Regions from separate parts of the Paenibacillus sp. cl6col genome, predicted to be linked through region 4. Evidence: predicted binding sites of a transcription regulator. Region 4 holds the regulator's gene; each other region holds the start of a gene.
The links. The regulator Rex, encoded in region 4, represses fermentation and respiration genes when NADH is low (regulators of the CRP and FNR family bind a similar motif). The targets are predictions, from matches to a motif close to TTGTGAAATATTTCACAA.
Positions count from the first base shown of each region.

Region 1: BLS15_RS06975 (flavocytochrome c) is a predicted target of Rex. The motif match lies at 3,929-3,946, and genes of this name have one in related genera.
Region 2: BLS15_RS25240 (cytochrome ubiquinol oxidase subunit I) is a predicted target of Rex. The motif match lies at 3,042-3,059, and genes of this name have one in related genera.
Region 3: pflB (formate C-acetyltransferase) is a predicted target of Rex. The motif match lies at 3,472-3,489, and genes of this name have one in related genera.

Region 1 is NZ_FNAZ01000002.1:627,750-633,172, reverse strand. Features, by position in the region: gene BLS15_RS06995 (lipoprotein BA_5634 family protein) at 1-257, opposite strand, end outside; gene BLS15_RS06990 (hypothetical protein) at 498-1,043, opposite strand; gene BLS15_RS06985 (multidrug effflux MFS transporter) at 1,266-2,447, opposite strand; gene BLS15_RS06980 (endonuclease/exonuclease/phosphatase family protein) at 2,730-3,686, shown strand; gene BLS15_RS06975 (flavocytochrome c) at 4,152-5,423, shown strand, end outside.
Region 2 is NZ_FNAZ01000013.1:3,441-8,863, reverse strand. Features, by position in the region: gene cydD (thiol reductant ABC exporter subunit CydD) at 1-450, opposite strand, end outside; gene cydB (cytochrome d ubiquinol oxidase subunit II) at 450-1,466, opposite strand; gene BLS15_RS25240 (cytochrome ubiquinol oxidase subunit I) at 1,453-2,856, opposite strand; gene BLS15_RS25235 (ABC transporter permease) at 3,230-3,919, opposite strand; gene BLS15_RS25230 (ABC transporter ATP-binding protein) at 3,912-4,835, opposite strand; gene BLS15_RS25225 (sensor histidine kinase) at 5,083-5,423, opposite strand, start outside.
Region 3 is NZ_FNAZ01000002.1:157,175-162,597, reverse strand. Features, by position in the region: gene pflA (pyruvate formate-lyase-activating protein) at 14-745, opposite strand; gene pflB (formate C-acetyltransferase) at 927-3,194, opposite strand; gene adhE (bifunctional acetaldehyde-CoA/alcohol dehydrogenase) at 3,696-5,423, opposite strand, start outside.
Region 4 is NZ_FNAZ01000002.1:340,552-345,974, forward strand. Features, by position in the region: gene dinG (ATP-dependent DNA helicase DinG) at 1-2,733, shown strand, start outside; gene BLS15_RS05745 (redox-sensing transcriptional repressor Rex) at 2,749-3,396, shown strand; gene BLS15_RS05750 (amidohydrolase) at 3,393-4,703, shown strand; gene BLS15_RS05755 (hypothetical protein) at 4,719-5,237, shown strand.

The DNA of each region.
Region 1 (5,423 bases), 290 kb from region 4:
AATTCTTCACCCGTTTCATCCCGATCTTGCTCTGCAATTTTTGTAGTTATTGTTGTTGTAACCAATTTCATTTTGTAGTCAACCATTTCTTTGCTTACATCTTTGTACTTCTCTTTGACTTTGCTCACATCTTGATTCGTTCCAATCACTACAATTCCATCGGCCGGTTGCGATGGTCCTTCTATATAACGTTTTACCCCAAATCCTATTCCTGCAAAAATAGCGATAACCAACACGAAACCAATTATTTTTTTCATCCTGTCTGCTCCTTTTATCAAATTCATCTGATGTCTGGATTATAGATGACTTTGCTTCTCAAGTTAATGACTCTTGTCTAACCATTTTCATCATTTTCCTTACTTTTTAGTAAGAATCGAAATGAACACGTGACTTTTCCAGATAAAATAGCGACAGTCATGGACCAAAATTGCCCGAGACTGCCGCTGTTTTATGTGTTTACGGACTTCTCTATTGAATACCACGCATTTCAAATCGAACTATTCACTCGGCATAAAGCCAGATCCAAAAGCTTTCCTCATCTTCTGTTGAACAAGAAGCGCAGCTTCATAAGAATCAGCCGTGACAATAAAGTCCACATTCTCCTTCATCTCTTTGAAACACTCTATGTTTATATCCTGAAAATCATCATCAAACCAAATCATACCTGCCCAGATAGCTCCTTCCTCTTTATACTTTTTGAGGTCTGGGCTATGATAAAGCAAGCTTCCTGAATTAATCCCTTTTATTTTTTCAAATATATACGTATCTAATGATATATACTTGTTCGAAATATCGATGCCGTCAATTCGAATGGAACCTACGAATTTATGTTGTCGTAGAAAAGGCCGAACTAATGTCCCGGATATGTAAATCGAGGTTTTCTTAAAAGATGAAGGGTCTTTCTCATTATAAGTTATAGCAGATCGAACCACATCGATCTTCTTAGGAAATTGGTAGACTTCTAAGAATATGAACGTTGGGATTCCAAATACAATTAGCACTGATAATAAGATGATTAAGGTAGTTTTGAATGTATTATTCAAATGTGGTTCAACTCCTATATGAAGTAATATAGATGAACTGAAATACATATTTAACCATTCCGCTCAGAACTTGGAATTCCTTCAACCTCACTGTTTGATTAAGATCTATATGCAAATCATTTGGTCATATGAAAAAAAGCAAAAGAAGCCGATTTTCTATTTCAGAAAATCGGCTTCTGTCTCTATGCAGTAACACTTCTAGTTGCTATGCGTTTACATTGCTTACTCACTCGAAATTCGTCTGCTCACGATAACCATAATAGCTGCCAGCACGAAGAAGTACATAGGCATCGTCACTAATGAGTCATTATGCAAATAGCTCATTCCGCTCGTAATCAGACTCACGATGAGATAATACCCTAATCCAAAAATAGCTCCTGCTGTCCCCAATACATCGCTGTAGCGCACCAGCGCCAAGCTTAAGCAGTTCGGAATCGCCATACCGATACCGAGCAGCAGGATGAAGATACAGGCGACAAATACACCCATGGACAACAGCGATGAGCTTAATCCACTAAGCGTAAACCCGACCAACGCTCCTGCACCGAGTGCGGTTACAAGACAGCCGATCAGAATGATCTGCTCTGGCTTATAGGTGGACAATAGTCTTTTCGACAACATGGCTCCTACTATTGATGACAACGCAACAAAAATACCAAAGAAGCCATAGATGCCGGGCGTCATCTCATAGTATTCAATAAAAACGAAAGGAGCTTCTGCATAGTAACTGAACAGAATGCCATTTGTTGCGCCGATTAGAAAGCCAAATGCCCATACCCTGCCGTCTGCAATGAGGCGCTTGACGACAGCTATTGTATTCACATTCGAAGTCGTCGTAGCAACTCTCGTCTCAGGCAAAGAAGCGAACGTGTACGCGAATATTGCCACACTCATCACAACAAGGGTTAGAAATACAGCCCTGAAGCCTAGCGACTGGTCGACCCAGCCTCCAATCAGCGGCCCTAGAGCGGGTGTAAAGGCAAGAGCTGCTGAGATTTGAGCAAATACAGCATGACGCTTCGAGCCATCGATGCTTTCTCGCAAGATCGTTTGCGTCACAACCGAGCCTGTACTTGCACCAAATGCCTGAATGAACCGACTTACCAATAGCCATTCCACGGAACCTGACAGGTAACAGCCTAGGCTACCGATTCCATATACGAAAATGCCCCACAGCATAGCAGGACGTCGGCCAATTGCATCCGATAACCTTCCCCAGCACAACACGCCAAACGCAAAACCAAGAAAATAAATGCTGAGCGTAAGCTGAATCATGTTGTTGCTTGCCTGCAATTGACTAGCAATATCCGGCAAGGAAGGCGTGTATATCGTTTCACTGATTTGTGGAAATCCCACAAGAATAATAAACAAAAGCAATGATGGAGTTGAGATTTTTTGTGCCAAGTTGCATTCCCCCTATAATTTCGGAAATCTCAATTACATCATCGAAATGTCAGGGTATCGGGGGTTTGCATTTGATTAATCTTGCAAATGAGAGTGCCATAATAAGTGATCACCTTACAATGTTATAGGGGGTAAATATATTGAGGATTATATCAGAATCCTGTAAATATTACCACGCATGAACAAGTTTGTATTAGTAACCTTCTTGCTTACGCCGTCTCCAACTTCTCTCAAATTACATCTACTATAATAGAGTAGATCAAAGAATGGGGGTCATGATTGATGAGCAAGCATCTTTCCTTATTAACATGGAATATGTATTTGGGCGCAGATACCTCCCCACTATTTACAGCACCGCCCGTGTTGATACCAGAGCGAGTAACCGAGGTGTTCCGCCAGTTTCTCGCGACAAATATCCTCACTCGGGTGAAATCCATAGCACGTCAGATTGCTAGCAAGAAACCGGACTTTATTAGCCTGCAGGAAGCAGAACGAATTCAGCTTGTGATCCCAAGCTTTCGAACCGTCACGTATGACTTTATCAGCTTACTACTGAAGGAACTGCGGGAACTCGGCTTGCGTTATAAAGTGGCAGCTGTCAATCATAATTTCTCGGCAGAGCTTCCGGATAGTCATGGCAACACTGTTCGATTTCTTGATAGAGATGCTATTTTGATCCGCACAAGCAGCAAGCTTAAGATCGTTCAAAAGACTGAAGCAAATTTCAATACGAATCTTGTTATTCAAATTGGTGGGCAACCTTTTGTAGTGGTACGAGGATGGTCTTCCATTGATGTGTGTTGGCATGGGCGTACATTTAGAATCATTAATACTCATTTGGAACCACTCGCACCAGCTATACAGGTTGCACAAGCACAGGAGATTATTGATGGGCCAGGAAATAGCCAACTTCCCTTGATTGTTACAGGGGACTTGAATTCAAATGCAGATGGCAGCGGAACCCCCACCTACGGCTTATTTATAGCAGATGGTTTCCATGACACGTGGGTAGAAGTCGGTAAAGGCAATGGATTTACTTGCTGTCAAGACGCCGACCTATTGAATAATCAATCTTCCTTACTCTCCAGAATCGACTACATTCTTTTCAAAAATGGATGGATACCCCTCAAGGCAGATAATGTTGGAGAGAAGCAGCAAGATCGAACCGAAACAGGACTGTGGCCTTCCGATCATGCGGGAGTTTCCGCAGCATTGAAGCTGAACAAAAATTGTTACTAATCTAGATTGGACAGAATACTCTTCAACAGAGGCATTTTCAATGAGCATCCCTCCTCTGAACGGGCATGCGCTCATGAAAATGCCTTTTTATTCACCTATTTCAATGAGTGACGTCCCTTCCACAGTACTCCAATCACAAATGAATTCAAGCGTACGCTTATCACACAGCTCGAAGGAATCAAGTGCAGAAATCAGAATTACCAATATTTACGCATGATAAATATGATAAAAATCACCTTCTATTGTGAAATACATCACAAACACTAAGTTGAAAGTAGATTAAAATTGAAATGAACATCAAACAAATACTCTTTCAGCACGAAACAGCACCCAATAGCCGTCAGTCAATAACGGGAAAATTGGAGTACATAGCCACCCAATATCTGGTTTGCTTCGTCTGATTTCATTCGGGGGGGTATTGAAATTATGTTCATTTATAAAGAGATAGAAAGTGGAGGTTTTCACATGAGAAAGAAAGCAACAGCAACCATGATTCTCCTTCTGTCGATCATGCTTATCATCGCAGGATGCGGCAGTAACGGGAACCAAACGCAGGGTCAAGACAATGCAGCAAAAACGGAGAAACCAGAAACAGAAGCTGTGTCCGGCGCTTCTAAAGCGAGCTATACCCCTATCGATCAATTGAAAGACAAATATGACATCATCATCATCGGTGCTGGCGGAGCGGGAATGACGGCTGCTCTTGAGGCCAAAGCCAAAGGCATGAATCCGGTTATTTTCGAGAAAATGCCGGCAGCTGGCGGAAATACGATGAAATCCTCTTCGGGTATGAATGCATCTCAGACCAAGTTCCAAAAAGAGCAAGGCATTGAAGACAATAATGATCTCTTCTTCGAACAAACATTAAAAGGCGGTCACGGTACGAACGACAAAGAAATGCTTCGTTACTTCGTAGACAATTCCGCAAGCGCAATCGACTGGTTGGATTCCATTGGCATTCGCTTGAACAACCTTACGATTACTGGCGGTATGAAGGAAAAACGTACACACCGTCCTGAAGACGGATCTGCTGTTGGACAATATCTCGTCAGCGGCTTGGTCAAGAATGTACAATCCAAAGGAATTCCGGTTTTCGTAAATGCGAAAGTTACTGATATTACAGAAAAAGACGGAAAAGTGAACGGCGTTAAAGTCCTCTTCGAAGAGAAGGATGAGAAGAACATTGCCGCAAACGCAGTTGTTGTCACAACAGGCGGTTATGGTGCTAACATGGACATGATCTCCTCTGTTCGCCCTGATTTGAAAGGTCTGGTAACAACGAACCAAATCGGCAGCACTGGTGACGGCATTACGATGATTGAGAAGCTCGGCGGCGTAACTGTAGATATGGATCAAATTCAGGTTCACCCTACTGTACAGCAAGAGAAGTCCTATCTTATCGGGGAAGCAGTTCGCGGTGAAGGTGCAATCTTGGTTGATAAAGACGGCAAACGATTCACGAACGAGCTGGATACTCGCGATAACGTAACGGCAGCAATTAATAAACTGTCTGACAAAGCATCTTACCTTGTATTTGATTCTGGCGTGAAATCCCGTGCAAAAGCTATTCAACAATACGACAAAATGGGATTTGTCATCCAAGGTGCAACGGTTGAAGATTTGGCCAAAGTAATGGGCGTTCCAGGCGATCAACTCAAAGCTACACTTGATACATGGAACGGCGCAGTGAAAGACAAAAAAGATGCTGAATTCGGCAGAACAACAGGCATGGACAAC
Region 2 (5,423 bases), on a different contig from region 4:
CGTGAGTACATAGAATAGGATGAGAATTGGCGTAATGCCCGTACCCATCATCCGAGGAAGAATCAGTTCCACATACGTGCGAAATTGGGAGACCCCTTCAAGCACAAGAGTTACGAGATTGCCCGTACCTTCTGACTTGGCGAAGCGAGGTCCATACTGGAACAACTTATCCATCAACTGACGCCGCAAGTTTACCCCTGTCTTCTCGGCGAAGTTGTAGGCTACCTTCTGCATAAGCAAGGTCGTCACTTGACGGACGGTAAACGCAAGCAGGAACAGACCCATATTTGCGGCTTGTTCCTGCAACGGCGCGCCGGCAAATAAGGCGGAGATAACCTCCGCCAGCTTGATTGCCAGACCTATGATGGATAGTGTTTGCACAAGAGTAAGGACGGCAATGATGAACATCGTCGGCCTTGCTCCATCATACTTGAGCAAATTTTTATCCATTAGTATTCTAAATGCTCCTTCTCGTGAAGCCGTTTATGGAAGACGAAATAACTCCAAATTTGATATCCTAGAACGAATGGCAGCAAGGTTAGAGCTACAATCGTCATAACTTTCAATGAGTATTGCCCAGAAGCTGCGTTATGAATCGTTAAGTCGAATGCCTTATCAATCGAGCTAATCATAACACGCGGGAATAATCCGATAAAGACAGACGCGATCGATAGAATGATAACACAGCCCGTCATGCCGAATGCCCAGCCATCGCGCTTCTTCGCCATGAAGTAGCCAGCGAGCACATAAACAATAACCCCAACTACAGCAACAGCTGTTAAGATCCCACCGCGAACCTCAAATACATCCGTCTTGAAGTACGTCATAGCACCGAAAGCAACAAACAATACCGCCAAAGGCACTAGCAGCATCTTCGCTTGCTTACGTGCACGCTCCTGCAAGGAGCCAATTGTGCGCAGCGTTGTGAACATCAAGCCATGCACGAGGCACAGTACCGTAACGGTTACCCCGCCAAGCAATGTATACACATTCACCATATCGAACAGTCCAGCCTTCATTTCCATCTGGCCGTCAATTGGCAAGCCTTGAATCAGCCCTGCGAATACAACCCCGCACAGGAATGGAGGAAGCAGACTTCCTAAGAAAATCGCCCAGTCCCAAGACTTCTTCCAGCGTTCTGTCTCTTTCTTGCCGCGGAATTCGAATGCGACACCGCGTCCAATCAATGCAAGCAGCAAAACGACAAACGGCGTGTAATATCCGCTGAACAGCGTAGCATACCAGTTCGGGAACGCAGCGAACATCGCCCCACCGGCCGTAAGCAGCCATACTTCATTGGCATCCCAGAACGGACCGATCGAGTTGATTAATACGCGTTTCTCCCCGTCTGTACGGGCCAAGAACTTCGTCGACATGCCGACACCGAAGTCGAAGCCTTCCAAGAAGAAGAATCCGACAAATAACACTCCAACTAGTAGAAACCACAATTCATTAAGAGATAACATGTTGTCCCTCCTGATCAAACGGGTCATTCGAATGTTCTGCCTTCAACACTTCATTCGGACCCTTTTTGATGACACGAACGAACAAATACACAAGCACGATAGCAAGTACGGTGTAAATTGTCGAGAATGCGATAAGAGAGAATAGCACTTGACCCCCCGACACGCTCGGCGAAATACTGTCTTCTGTCCGCATGAGACCGAATACCGTCCATGGCTGACGACCAATTTCCGTCATAATCCAACCTGCTGTATTCGCAATGAACGGCAATGAGATTGCATAGAGCATGAAACGCATAAACCACTTATTCGGATTGCCCAGCTTCTTGCGTGCTGCCAAGAACCAGCCATACATGCCAAGCAGAATCATCAATGTTCCGGCAAGAACCATGATGCGGAAGCTCCAGAATGTTGTCTTCACCGGCGGAATGTAATCGCCTGGGCCATACAGTTGTTCATATTCCGCTTGCAATTCCTTCATCCCGCGGACTTCGCCGGAGAACTTACTATAAGATAGGAAGCTAAGCAAGTATGGAACTTTGAATTCCATGCTGTTCTCTTGCTTGTCTGTATTGATTGCTGCAAATACCGTCCACGGCGCAGGGTCGCCACTTGTTTCCCACAAGCCTTCACTTGCCGCCATCTTCATTGGTTGGGTATGCATCAAATATTGTGCCTGCTGGTGACCGAAGACCGCAACCAGAATGGAAGAGACCGTAGCTACGATAACACCAATCTTGAACGATTTTTGGAAGAAAGAAACGTCCTGCTTCTTCAGCAGTTTATAAGCACTCACCCCAGTGATGAGGAACGCTCCTGTTGCAAATGCACCGAAAATCGTATGCGGGAATTCAACAAGCAGCTGACCATTTGTCAGCAGCGCGAAGAAATCGTTCATTTCCGCACGGCCATTGTTAATCTCGAATCCGACCGGACGCTGCATGAAGGAGTTCGCCGCCAAGATCCACAAGGCGGACAACGTTGTACCGATGGCTACAAGCCAAATGCACAAGCAGTGCACCTTCTTCGATAAGCGATCCCATCCAAATATCCATAATCCGATAAACGTTGATTCCATAAAGAATGCCAGCAATGCTTCAATCGCAAGCGGCGCACCGAACACGTCTCCGACGAAGCGAGAATAGTTCGACCAGTTCATCCCGAACTGGAATTCCTGAATAATACCTGTGACAACACCGACACCGAAGTTAATGAGGAACAGCTTCCCCCAGAACTTCGTCATCTTCTTGTACTCTTCATTTCCCTTGACGACATACATCGTCTCCATCATTGCGATGAGCAATGCTAGACCAATCGATACCGGTACGAAGAAGAAGTGAAAAATCGTCGTCGATGCAAACTGAATGCGCGATAATAAGATCGTATCCCACATATCGTTGTCCTTCCACCTTTCTATTTATACTCTCATTCCTATGCTGAATAGGCTGTAATGCCTGCGTCGAACACGGGATCAATGACGTTGATTACATGTTCCAGTTGTATTCTGTCAGATACAGAAACGCTGCAATGTGATATTTATCACAATTATAAAGCAATTACTTGATCAAAATAAGAACATTGTGTCAAATTTCACAAATATGTCGAAAAAAAGTGAAAAAAAGAAGAAAAAAGACATTGTGCCTTCTTTCCTCTTTACAAGCAGCCCGCAATGTGCTGCACCTTTTTTCCAGAACCCTTCTGAAATTTGTCACCAATTTGGGCATGTCACATCGCTGTCACAACAAGGTATTTCGCTGCATCTATTTTTATTTATACAGGTCAATCGTGTCAATCTTGCGAATCGTCAAGTAACCAATCACTACACCAAGCGCAGCAAAAGCAAATGGCACTGCGATAATGGACCACAAGGTAAATCCACCAGTCGACGAGCCTAGAAAGCCTGCAATTAGAATGGAGCTCGTAATGGTCGCCGCCGCTGAATATTTGCGCATGCCGAACCATAATGGAATCAGACTTAAGCAGCTTGCTGCTAAGGAGTTGATAACACTAGTTGCCACTTGATGCGTAACCATACTTATTGTCGCCGTCCCGGGTACAGTGTGCGCATAAGAATTGTATAAAAGGAATCCACTGATTAGTACAATATTTGATAGAATAATGGCGATGAAGGTGTACAAGACCACAATGATCAGCTTGGCTGTCATGAGCTTTTTCCGTGGAATCGGGTACATGAACATGACCGTGATAGACTTGCTCTTAAACTCATCAATAACCATTCGGCTTAGCAATACCGAGGCAGTAATAATGAAAGCTACCTTCACAAAAGTATCGATGATGCCTAATACCTCGGGCAAGTTCTTGAACGCGATATCGCGTGTATCTCCATAGATTCCAAGCAAAATAAAGAGGAATATCCCGATCGTGATATACATGGCCGTACGTATATAGGTAGCAAACCGGAATTTCTGCAGTTCCAGTCGAATGAGCTTATTCACGAGCAGCCCCTCCATTCAACAGCTTCATAAAGTAATCCTCCAAGGAATGATGCTTCTTATGGACAGACTCTACCATGACATCGTTCATAACAAATGCCTTCGTAATATCTTGCTGAGACACCCCCGATTGATAGATGCGGATGATCCGGTTGTCCGTAATGCGGAAATTCGAAATATGCATGACTTCTTCAAGCACATAGGCTGCCTTGCTCGCATTATCAGTGATGACCTCAATGAATTCGGACTGCTGCGCCCGAACCCGATCCATTGGCACTTCCTCCAACAGCACCCCATGGTTAATGACACCGATCGTATCTGCAACAAGCTCCATTTCCCCTAAGATGTGGCTGGAGATCAAGAGCGTAATACCGAACTCGCGTGATAGCTTCTTGAACAGGTCACGTATCTCCTTAATCCCAATCGGGTCAAGACCATTAATCGGCTCATCCAGGAGCAACAGCTCTGGCTTGATCGATATGGCCCGCGCAATACCTAGACGCTGCTTCATCCCGAGGGAGAAGTCCTTCACCTGCTTGCGTTCGATGCCGTTCAGCCCTACCAGTTCCAGTGCTTCCTCAATCGCCTTCTTATTATGGTAGCCCATGTATTCACAATGGAGCTCCAGATTCTCCTGCGCAGTAAGACGATCATAGAAGATTGGCTGCTCAATAATTGTCCCCATGCGAGATAGCAAGGAATAGGATGAGGGTGTCATCTTCTCGCCGAACATCTCAATCTCACCGCTCGTTGGCTGCAAGAGATTCGTCATCATTTTCATAATCGTTGTCTTCCCCGCCCCATTGGGGCCAAGGAATCCGTATATCTCGCCCTTCTTAATATTCATGCTCACATTCGATACGACATCTTTGCCTTGATAATTCTTCGTCAATCGATGCGTCCGTACAAGGAAGGTCATTTCATTTACCCCTCTCATCTCTTCTGATGTCTTCATTGTATCGATTAGCTATTTCTTATTTCTTACCTAATCCTTACGAATTCCTTACGTTCTTTCTGTCTTGACATACAAATAAGGTCCGCAGAGTGCCATACTGGTTACAGCACAGCAAAATCTCTTCGAACCTCGTGACCCTTCCTTCGACGTCATCAGACCTGAACCGTCTATTCATTCACAGCCAGCACTGACCGGTTTCTTGTAGAATACCTCAAGACATTCGCAGGAGCTTAATTGTAAAAATCGTTTTTTTATACGGCTTACTATGAAGTTCTATCGAACCGCCCATTGATTCAGCGAGCCGCTTCGTGATCGTTAACCCCAATCCGCTGCCTTCATAATTTTTGTTGCGGGAATCCTCCAGTGTATACATGCGCTCAAAAACACGGTCTTGGTGCTGTTCTGGAATCCCCTTGCCACGATCCCACACATCAACGAACAAATGCGCATCATCACTGCGCAGGGCTATGCCCAGCACATGGCCATCAGCCCCATACTCTATCGCATTAGAGATGAGATTGTTCAGCATGCGATCCAGTGCGTCTTCATTCC
Region 3 (5,423 bases), 180 kb from region 4:
GATATGAAATACACTATACGCTCGTCTGCCTGCGGCCCTTCTCAATAAGCGCATAAGCACGCTCCACCTCTTCTGCAGTCGGGGAAGGAATCCCTTCAAGCGGATACTTCTCACCTAGCTGTTCCCACTTGTATACGCCCATTTGATGGTACGGCAGGATTTCGAATTTCTCAACACCTTGCAGTGTACCGATAAAACGACCCAGTTCAAGCAAATCCTCTTCATCGTCGTTAATCGTCGGTACGAATACGTGGCGAATCCACATTTTCTTGCCATGCTCAGATAACCAACGCGCCGTATCCAGCGTACGTGCATTCGGCACACCTGTAAGTGCAATATGTTTCTCATTGTTAATATGCTTAATATCCAGCAGTACTAGATCCGTAACATTCATCAATTCTTCGAGCTTCGCTACTTCGTTGAAACCGTTCGAATCCAGGGTTGTATGCAGATCCCAGCGCTGCTTCACTTCACGGAATAGCTCTCTAACGAATGCAGCTTGCAGCGTTGGCTCCCCGCCCGATACGGTCAAACCGCCGCCAGAGCTGCGGTAATAAGGCAAGTAAGGTTCAATTTCAGCAAGTACTTCCTCAAGTGTCATTTCTTTGCCGTCACCTAAGCTCCATGTATCACGGTTATGGCAATATTGGCATTTGAGCGCGCACCCCTGCATGAATAAAATAAATCGTATGCCAGGTCCATCAACGGTACCGAATGTTTCTAACGAGTGAATACGTCCGATCATCTCTATCACTTTCCTCTCCAGCCCATTACAACCTGCTTACATGACAAGAGGGGCGCTCCCTCCCTGCCATTGACCGAAAGGTACTAGGCATGTGGTGTAGTTGCGCCCCTTTACTTATCAAATATCGAGTATATCCTTTACATTGCTCAACTTACTTCGATTTCAACCGTTCAGAAGGTTCTTACATCGAACCATGGAATGTGCGGTTGATTACATCCAATTGCTGCTCGCGAGTCAGTTTGATGAAGTTAACTGCATAACCCGATACGCGAATTGTCAATTGCGGGTAGTTCTCTGGATGTTCCATCGCGTCCATCAGCTGTTCACGGTCGAACACGTTAACGTTCAGATGGTGCGCATTGCTGCCGAAGTATCCATCCATCATCGATACGAGGTTGGATTTGCGAACATCAAGTTCTTTACCAAGCGCCTTAGGCACGATGGAGAATGTGTTCGAGATTCCATCCAAGCTGTGCTCATATGGAAGCTTCGCTACCGAACTAAGCGATGCGAGCGCACCCTTCTTATCGCGGCCATGCATTGGGTTCGCACCTGGAGCGAACGGTTCGCCAGCTTTACGTCCGTCAGGAGTTGTACCTGTCTTCTTACCGTACACAACGTTCGACGTAATCGTCAGTACCGATTGTGTTGGCAATGCATTGCGATAAGCTTTGTGCTTGCGAATCATGTTCATGAACGATTCAACAAGTTCAACAGCGATGCTGTCTACGCGATCATCGTTGTTACCGTAGCAAGGATATTCACCTTCGATTTGGAAGTCAACGGCAATGCCTTCTTCGTTGCGAATCGGTGTTACCTTAGCATATTTGATTGCACTCAGGGAGTCAGCTGCTACCGACAAGCCGGCAATACCGCAAGCCATTGTGCGCAAGATTTCTTTATCATGCAGCGCCATCTCAATGCGCTCATAGCAATATTTATCATGCATGAAGTGAATCACGTTCAGTGTGTTCATGTACAACTTCGCGAGCCATTCCATCATCTGCTTGAAGCGTTTCACGACTTCGTCGTAGTCCAATACGTCGCTTGTGATTGGAGGAAGCTCAGGTCCTACTTGCAAGCCAAGCTTCTCGTCTTTACCGCCGTTGATTGCGTACAGCAAGCATTTCGCCAAGTTGGCGCGAGCGCCGAAGAACTGCATTTGCTTACCGATACGCATTGCGGATACGCAACATGCGATACCGTAGTCGTCACCATAGATTGGGCGCATCAGGTCGTCATTTTCATATTGAATGGAGCTTGTTTCAATCGATACTTTCGCACAATACTTCTTGAACGCTTCAGGAAGCTTCGTCGACCAGAGTACAGTTAAGTTAGGCTCTGGAGCAGGTCCCAAGTTGTACAAGGAATGCAAGAAACGGAAGCTGTTCTTCGTTACACGTGTTGTACCGTCAGAAGCCATACCACCGATCGATTCTGTTACCCAAGTTGGGTCACCGCTGAACAGGTCGTTGTAAGCAGGTGTGCGCAAGAATTTAACGATACGCAATTTCATAATGAAATGGTCAACCAATTCTTGAGCTTCTTGCTCTGTCAAAGTACCTTCTTGAATATCGCGTTCCACATACACATCGAGGAACGAGGATACACGACCAAGGGACATTGCTGCACCGTTCTGTTCTTTGATGGCTGCCAAGTAACCGAAGTATACCCATTGGAACGCCTCTTGTGCGTTGACAGCTGGTTTCGAAATGTCCATACCGTGCATTGCAGCCATTTCTTTCAATTCAGCGAGTGCGCGAATTTGTTCTGAAATTTCTTCACGGTCACGGATAGTAACTTCATCCATTGCATCCAGCTCAAGATTATTCAGATCGTTTTTCTTTTGTTTAATCAAGAAGTCTATACCGTACAGCGCTACACGGCGGTAGTCACCGATGATGCGGCCGCGGCCGTAAGCATCTGGCAATCCTGTGATAATACCAGCTTTACGCGCCATGCGCATGTCGGATGTATAAGCATCGAATACGCCTTGGTTGTGTGTTTTGCGAATGTCTGTGAAAATTTTGATAACATCTTCCGGCATTTCGAAGCCGTATGCTTTACAAGCATCGATCATCATCTTAATACCGCCAAATGGTTGAATCGAGCGGCGGAACGGAGCATCCGTTTGTACACCTACTACTTTTTCTTTTTCTTTATCTAAGTATCCCGGTTTGTGCGATACGATCGTTGAAGGCGTGTTAACATCAACATCCCATACACCACCGCGTTCACGTTCTTCTTTGGAGAGCTGGCTCACGATATCCCACAGATCCTTCGTATTTTGCGTTGGACCTGCCAAGAATGCTTCATCGCCCAAGTAAGGCTTGATGTGTCCGTCCAAGAAGTTCGGGACATCCACGTGTGTTTGCCATTTGCCTGCTTTTAATCCACGCCAAGGATTCATTTCATTTGTTTCTGTCATGTTCTTTTCCATCACCGACATCGTAATCCCTCCATACATGTTTGTTTTTCTGTATGTGTTGTAATCGAATTGAAAGCACACACCCAGCAAGATGTTCTCGTTCCCATTTCACATTGCTTGTGATGATTTTCACGAAAAAGGCTGCAAGGCGGTTATCTTATCTTTCGCATTCGTTCGATAGCTGCCTTTTCGTAATGCCGAGTGAGGCTATGCAGCAAGTTTTTTAGAGGCGAATTCTGAACCTTTTTCGTTCCTCCCTTGCTACGCCTTCATTGTACCTCTTTTCACACTTTCAATTATGTGATATTTATCACAATATAAGCTAGACAAATGATTTTTTTCACATAATATAATTCAAAATGTTGTAATCTCCACTGCTGCCCTGCTTTTTGCAGGTGGTTAGCACTTAATTAGCACTCGTTTACCGCATTATAAGCAATGGTTCAGAAGTTGATTATACAACAAAGACAGCGGGGAAGATCTTCCCCGCTGCCCACTGCCCTGCTATCGTATCATTCTAACTTATTCAAATCGTCCATAGAATGCGTTCCGATATACATCAGCCAACTCTGTTACGAGTGGAAGCTTCGGATTCGCTGTTGTACATTGGTCTTCAAAGGCGCGGTCTGCCAAGTAATCAACATTGGATTCGAAGTCCTTGGCATCGAAGCCAATTGCTTGGAACGATTCTGGAATACCCAGTTCGCGGTTCAATTCCCGAATTGCGTTGATAAGGCTGTTCACGCCCTCTTCCGTGGTGCGGCATGGAAGACCGAGGATGCGTGCAATTTCCGCGTAGCGCTCATCTGCTACGAAGTGGTCATATTTCGGGAACGAAGCGTACTTCGTTGGTTTCTTCGCATTGTAGCGAATGACATGCGGCATGAGAATCGCATTCGTGCGACCATGTGCAGTATGGTATTGCGCTCCCCATTTATGCGCCAAGCTGTGGTTGATGCCTAGGAACGCATTCGCGAATGCCATACCAGCAAGTGTCGATGCGTTGTGCATTTTCTCGCGCGCTTTCGGACATGCTTCATGATGGGATTTCACCAAGTTCTCGAACACGAGCTGAATGGCCTTTATTGCCAGACCATCAGTATAGTCGCTTGCCATTACCGATACATACGCTTCAATCGCGTGCGTCAAAACGTCCATTCCCGTATCAGCAACTGCCGTCTTCGGCAAGCTGTACACGAACTCTGGGTCAATAATCGCTACGTCCGGCGTCAGCTCATAATCAGCTAGCGGATATTTCGTATTGCCTTTTTCCTTATCCGTAATAACCGCGAACGAGGTTACTTCCGAACCAGTACCCGAAGTCGTTGGAATTGCGACGAACTTCGCCTTCTGGCCAAGACGTGGATACTTGAATGTACGCTTGCGGATGTCTAAGAACTTCTGCTTCAGGTTATCGAATTCAGCATCTGGATGTTCGTAGAATAGCCACATGCCCTTCGCTGCATCCATCGGCGAGCCGCCGCCCAAGGCGATAATGCAGTCTGGCTCGAAGCTGAGCATCATTTCTGTACCACGTTCCACTGTTTTCGTCGAAGGATCTGGCTCGACATCCGAGAACACTTCAATGACGACTGGGTTGCGGCGTTGACGCAAATAGTATTCCAGCTTCTCCACGTAGCCCAGCTTCACCATCATTGGGTCGGTAACAATCATGACACGGCTAATATCCGGCATCTTCGCCAAGTACTGTGTTGCACCCTTCTCGAAGTAAATCTTATTTGGCACCTTGAACCATTGCATATTCACTGTACGCTTCGCCACCCGTTTAATATTCAGCAAATTGACCGCTGTTACGTTCGAAGAAGTTGAGTTGCGGCCATACGATCCGCAGCCAAGTGTCAACGAAGGAATATTGGTGTTGTACAAGTCTCCAATCGCGCCATGAGTAGAAGGAGAGTTGACCAGAATGCGGCCTGTTTGCAGACGGTCGGCGAACTTACGAATTACCTCGTCATCATTCGAGTGGATGACCGAAGAGTGACCCATACCGCCAAATGCCACAATTTCAGCCGCGCGGTCAACGCCTTCTTCTGCGGTCTTCACCTTGTAGCAAGCAAGCACGGGGCTCAGCTTCTCTGCAGACAGTGGGAACTTCGGCCCCACACCATCCAGCTCAGCTACAAGTATTTTCGTTGTATCTGGTACTTGAAGTCCGGCCATCTCAGCAATTTTCTTTGCAGATTGGCCCACGATGTTCGGATTCACCGCACAGGTGTCTGTCTTCATTGC
Region 4 (5,423 bases):
ATACCGGAATTTATATCGCAGCTCACTGGCATTACCGGGGAAGATGTGAAGGATGCTCCGGATATTGATGATGCCATGACGGGGCTTGTCCCTTTGCTAGGGGATGTCGTACTGGTCGGCCATAATGTGGCCTTCGATTATCAATTCCTATGCAGGGCGCTGGAACAGACAGGATATTTGCCGTTCACAGGTCGTATATTAGATACAATTGAACTGCTTCGCATCCTCTTTCCATCGCTGCCTTCCTTCCAGCTTGGTTCTGTGTCACATGAGATGGGGATTGTTCATGATCGCCCGCACCAAGCAGACAGTGATGCGAGGGCGACAGCAGATATATTTATTCGCTGCTTAGAAGCGATTGACCAGCTTCCGTTATTGACGCTACAGCGCGTCGTTGATGTGTTTGGCGATCAAGAGGAGCGGGATTTGAAATGGCTGCTTGCAGAGAAGCTTCAGGAGCGTGAGGTGTCTGATTGGACAGAAGAAGAAGGGTATTATCCGTTCCGCCAATTGACGTTGAAGCAAACGGATTGGACAGAGACGGAGGCGCCGCGTGATTCTTCAGCAGAGAACCCACTTAAGGGAGTGACCTTCGCTCAGTTCCTAGATCAGGTTAAGACGAATCTGGCAAGCCGTTTGGATAATTATGAGCCGCGCGAATCGCAGGAGCAGATGTTCAATGAAGTGATGGAGTGCTTCGAACAAGAGCATCACCTGCTAATCGAAGCAGGTACTGGTACCGGCAAGTCGCTTGGGTACTTACTGCCATCCATATATCAGAGTGTTTCTCAAGAGAGCAAAGTGATTGTTAGCACACACACAATCAATCTGCAAGAACAACTGAGACAGCGTGATTTGCCGCTCTTGGAGAAGATTGTGCCGGTTCCATTTAAGGCATCCGTATTAAAAGGCCGCAGTCACTATTTGTGTTTGAGAAAATTTGAACATAAAATAAGTAATAGAGAGTATGTACATGCACGCGATGATAGTTTGACAGCTGCCCAAATGTTGGTGTGGCTCAGTCAGACGGAGCATGGAGATGACGAAGAACTGCATTTCGTTCATAAGGGTGCAGACTTCTGGGATACCGTTGCCAGTGATAGTGATTCCTGTCTGAATCGCGCATGTCCTTGGTTCCGTCGGTGCTTCTACCACCGGGCGAAGAATGATGCGAATTTATCGGACATTATTATAACGAATCATTCCCTATTGTTTACGGACGTGATTGCGGAGCATCGTTTGCTCCCCGCATACGAGCAGCTTGTCGTAGACGAAGCACATCACTTCGAAGAAACGGCAGGCAAACATTTAGGCATTCACTTGCAATATTTTTCACTCATTCATCCGCTGACCCAATTGTTCAAAGACAGCAAGAATGGTGCGCTTGTATTGCTGCAGCTGCGTCTTCGCTTGTCAGGCAATGAAAAAGCGCTCGTATGGGCTGAAGGGATCGAGAAGCTGTTAACACAGCTTGTCGATGTTAAGGATCAATGGGATCGGCTGCATGAGCTACTCTATCAAATGCTTCCTTCCATGAATGAAGCGGGGCAGGCGGAAGGCGGGCAAGCTGTTCTCCGGCTGCCATCTGGCAATCGTCCTGATGGATGGAGCTCCGTATCGGAGCTCGAAGGCGATATTCACACGCGTTTAAGTGATATTGTTCGTTCGGGGGAGAAGCTCGTCAATGAATGGAAGGATTATGATGATGATGAAGTGCAGGGCGTCACGGCTGATGTGACAGGTTTATTCAAGGACATAGGGCAGCTTCGCGATGAATTCCGTGAATTTATGCAAGGCAAGGATGCGGATACCGTCTACTGGATGGAAGGCAATCTCCAATACAAGCATAAATCAATGCAAATGTATGCGGTCCCTGTCGATGTAAGCGAAGCGCTGAAGCGATACTTCTTCGAGCCGAAGAAGAGCGTAATCTTAACTTCGGCTACATTGTCCGTTGATAAATCATTCCAATTCGTAGCTGAACAGCTTGGCTTGAAGGATGCGCAGCGGGATGGCCGTCTAAATACGGTCATACTTCCGTCGCCGTTCAACTACCGGGAACAAGCACTTGTTGTCATCCCGCGTGACTTCCCTAGTGTGAAGGGAGCATCAGATGCCAAGTTTAACTCGACGCTGATGCAGTCCTTGGCTGATGTAGCCAAGGTAACAGAAGGACGTATGCTTGTCTTATTCACGTCATACCGCATGCTGCGGGATGTGTATGAACCGCTGAAGGAGGCGCTTAGCCTGCATGGCATTCAAGTGCTGGGACAAGGGATTGACAGCGGCAACCGAAGCAAGCTGACACGCCGATTCCGAGATCAGCCGAATTCAGTCCTGCTAGGAACGAGCAGCTTCTGGGAAGGCGTTGATATTCCAGGAGATGCGTTGACATGTCTTGCGATTGTACGGCTGCCATTCCAGCCACCGAATCATCCACTCGTGGAAGCGAAGTGCGATCGGCTGAAGCGGATGAATCAGAATCCATTCCGCAAATATTCCGTCCCACAGGCTGTAATTCGCTTCAAGCAAGGATTCGGCCGCCTTGTGCGTACGACGCAGGATAAGGGAATTGTCATCATTTATGACACTCGTGTAATAGAGACAAGCTACGGCAAACATTTTCTTTACTCGCTGCCTGGCCCAAAAATGGAGCATATGGCAACAGAACAACTTGTACCACGTATTGATACGTGGCTAGACCATAATCAAAGAGGCATTGGAGAGCGATGAGAGGGGCTTGTTAGAATGAAAGCACTAAAGATATCAGAAGCTGTCGTTCGGCGATTACCCGTGTATTTACGCCATCTATTGGAATTGAAGCAGCGAGAAGTGCTCACAGTTTCTTCTCAAGATTTGGGACAGAAGCTGAACTTGAATCCTGCGCAAATTCGGAAGGATCTAGCGTATTTCGGCGACTTCGGCCGCAAGGGCATTGGGTATGATGTATCGTATTTGATTCAACAAATCAGACATATTTTGAAACTGGATCAAGTTATCCATGTTGGATTGGTCGGTGCAGGTAAATTAGGTCACGCACTCTGTAACTACACCGTATACTTGAAAGATAATATGAAGATCGTTGCAGTGTTCGATGCACAGGAATCCAAAATCAATACCGAGATAAATAACCTGAAAGTTCAGCCGATGTCTGACCTAATTACGACGGTACGCGAGAAGCAAATCCGTATCGGGATTATCACGGTTCCTGCTACAGAAGCTCAGTATGTAGCTGATCAATTTGTAGAGGCGGGAGTAGAAGCGATCTTGAACTTTGCGCCTGTCATTTTGAGGGTTCCTTCGAATATCCGTGTGCATACTGCCGATTTTACAACGGATTTGTTCAGTTTGGCCTATTATTTATCTGATAATGGAAAGGAAGTACCCGCCGAATGACACACCGAATCATTATTAAAAATGGCATGTTCGCCGATTTGTCTCCAACTGCGAAGCAGTCCTCATTCCATGGGTTCATGGTTGTTGAGAATGATCGCATCGTTCATATTGGATCGGAGCTGCCTGAGCAATATGCAGCAGCTGATGCTGAAATCATCGATGGCAAAGGTCTATTTTTCATTCCAGGCCTTGTTAATACACACGGGCATGCTGCAATGTCTCTGCTTCGTGGGTATGGGGATGACTTGGCGCTTCAGACATGGCTGCAGGAGAAAATGTGGCCAATGGAAGGCAAGTTCACGGCCAATGATGTCTATTGGGGAACAGCTCTGTCTGTGATCGAAATGCTGAAGGGCGGTACAACAACCTTCGTAGATATGTATGACTACATGGACGAAGTAGCGAAGGTATGTGAGCAATCCGGTATCCGTGCATCGCTTATGCGCGGTGCGATTGGCTTATGCCCAGAGGATGTACAGCGCGAGAAGCTGAATGAGGCGATTCAATTCGCGAAGGATTGGAATGGGAAGGCAGATGGCCGCATTCGTACGATTATGGCGCCGCATGCTCCGTATACTTGTCCTCCAGCCTTTATTGAGAGCTTCGTACAGGCTGCTCATGATCTGGATTTGCCATTGCACACGCATATGTCAGAGACAAAGGCAGAAGTTGAACAGAATGTGAAGGATTATGGACTGCGTCCGGTTGCGCATTTGGAGAAGCTCGGATTCTTCTCCCGTCCTTCCTTCGTTGCGCATGCTGTTCATTTGACGGACGAAGAGATTGAGACGCTTGCGAAGTATCAAGTTGCGGTGTCCCACAATCCAGGAAGCAACCTTAAGCTGGCGAGCGGTGTCGCTCGTGTTCCTGAGATGCTGCGTGCGGGTGTTGTTGTATCCTTGGGTACGGATGGTGCAGCAAGCAACAACAATCTGGATATGTTCGAAGAAATTCGCCTTACGGCCTTGATTCATAAAGGGGTGTCCGGCGATCCAACTGCGGTTCCTGCTGCAGAGGCGCTGCGCATGGGTACGATCTATGGCGCGCAGACCATTCGTCTTGACGATATTGGAGCGCTTGAAGTAGGCATGAAGGCTGACTTCGTTGCGGTAGATATTGATCAGCCTCATTTCCTGCCACATACCGACTTGGTATCCCACATGGTATATTCAGCGTCTGCGAAAGATGTCAAGCATGTATGGGTTGACGGCAAGCAGGTTGTGAAGAATGGGGAATGTTTGACGATGGATGAAGAACGAATCCTTCGCGAGGCGCAGCAATGCTTTGATGGCTTGCTGGCAAGATAGGCAGGAGGAGAATTCATGCAGAGAAGACGCGTACGCCGGAGGTCGCATTGGAAGTGGTTGATTCCGGTACTCGTTCTCTTATTTCTAGTCGGATTGTTCTTCGCCACTTATCAGTATGTGCAATACATCAATAAGGACGAACGGGTCAAGGAAGCGGAAATAATAAAGCGGGCGAATGAAGCAGTGAAGCTCGTAAATGTGACAGAAGTGGAGAAGGGTGTATGGGATCAAGTCGTATACATGGTGCGGGGAACTGACGAACATGGTAAGGAGCAGACCGTGTGGGTACTCCCTGATAAGGTAACTCCTATGGCGGAATCAACCTCTAAAGAGACGATTCAAGCCCAGATAGAAGCCCAATATCCGGATGCGGATGTAATCCGCATTACGCCAGCATTTAAGGATGATCAATATGTATGGCAGGCATTGGTCAAACGCAAGGATGAACAAGGGGTTGTTCATTACTTCTATCATTTCTATTCATTTGCGAATGGTTCCTCAATAGGGGATGTCTATACGCTGCCTAATAAATAACGTATTCAATGTTAGCCAATAACGAGTAATAGGCGATTTTGCAGCGCTGCTGCTTTGCATATGACGTACATATTGTACGCTATGCGAAGCAGCAGCGCTTTTTGTATTGTAGCAGCTCCATTTCGATGGCAATCATGGTACACATTACATCCATAGTTGAAGTAACATATGTGATATACTCTTGAT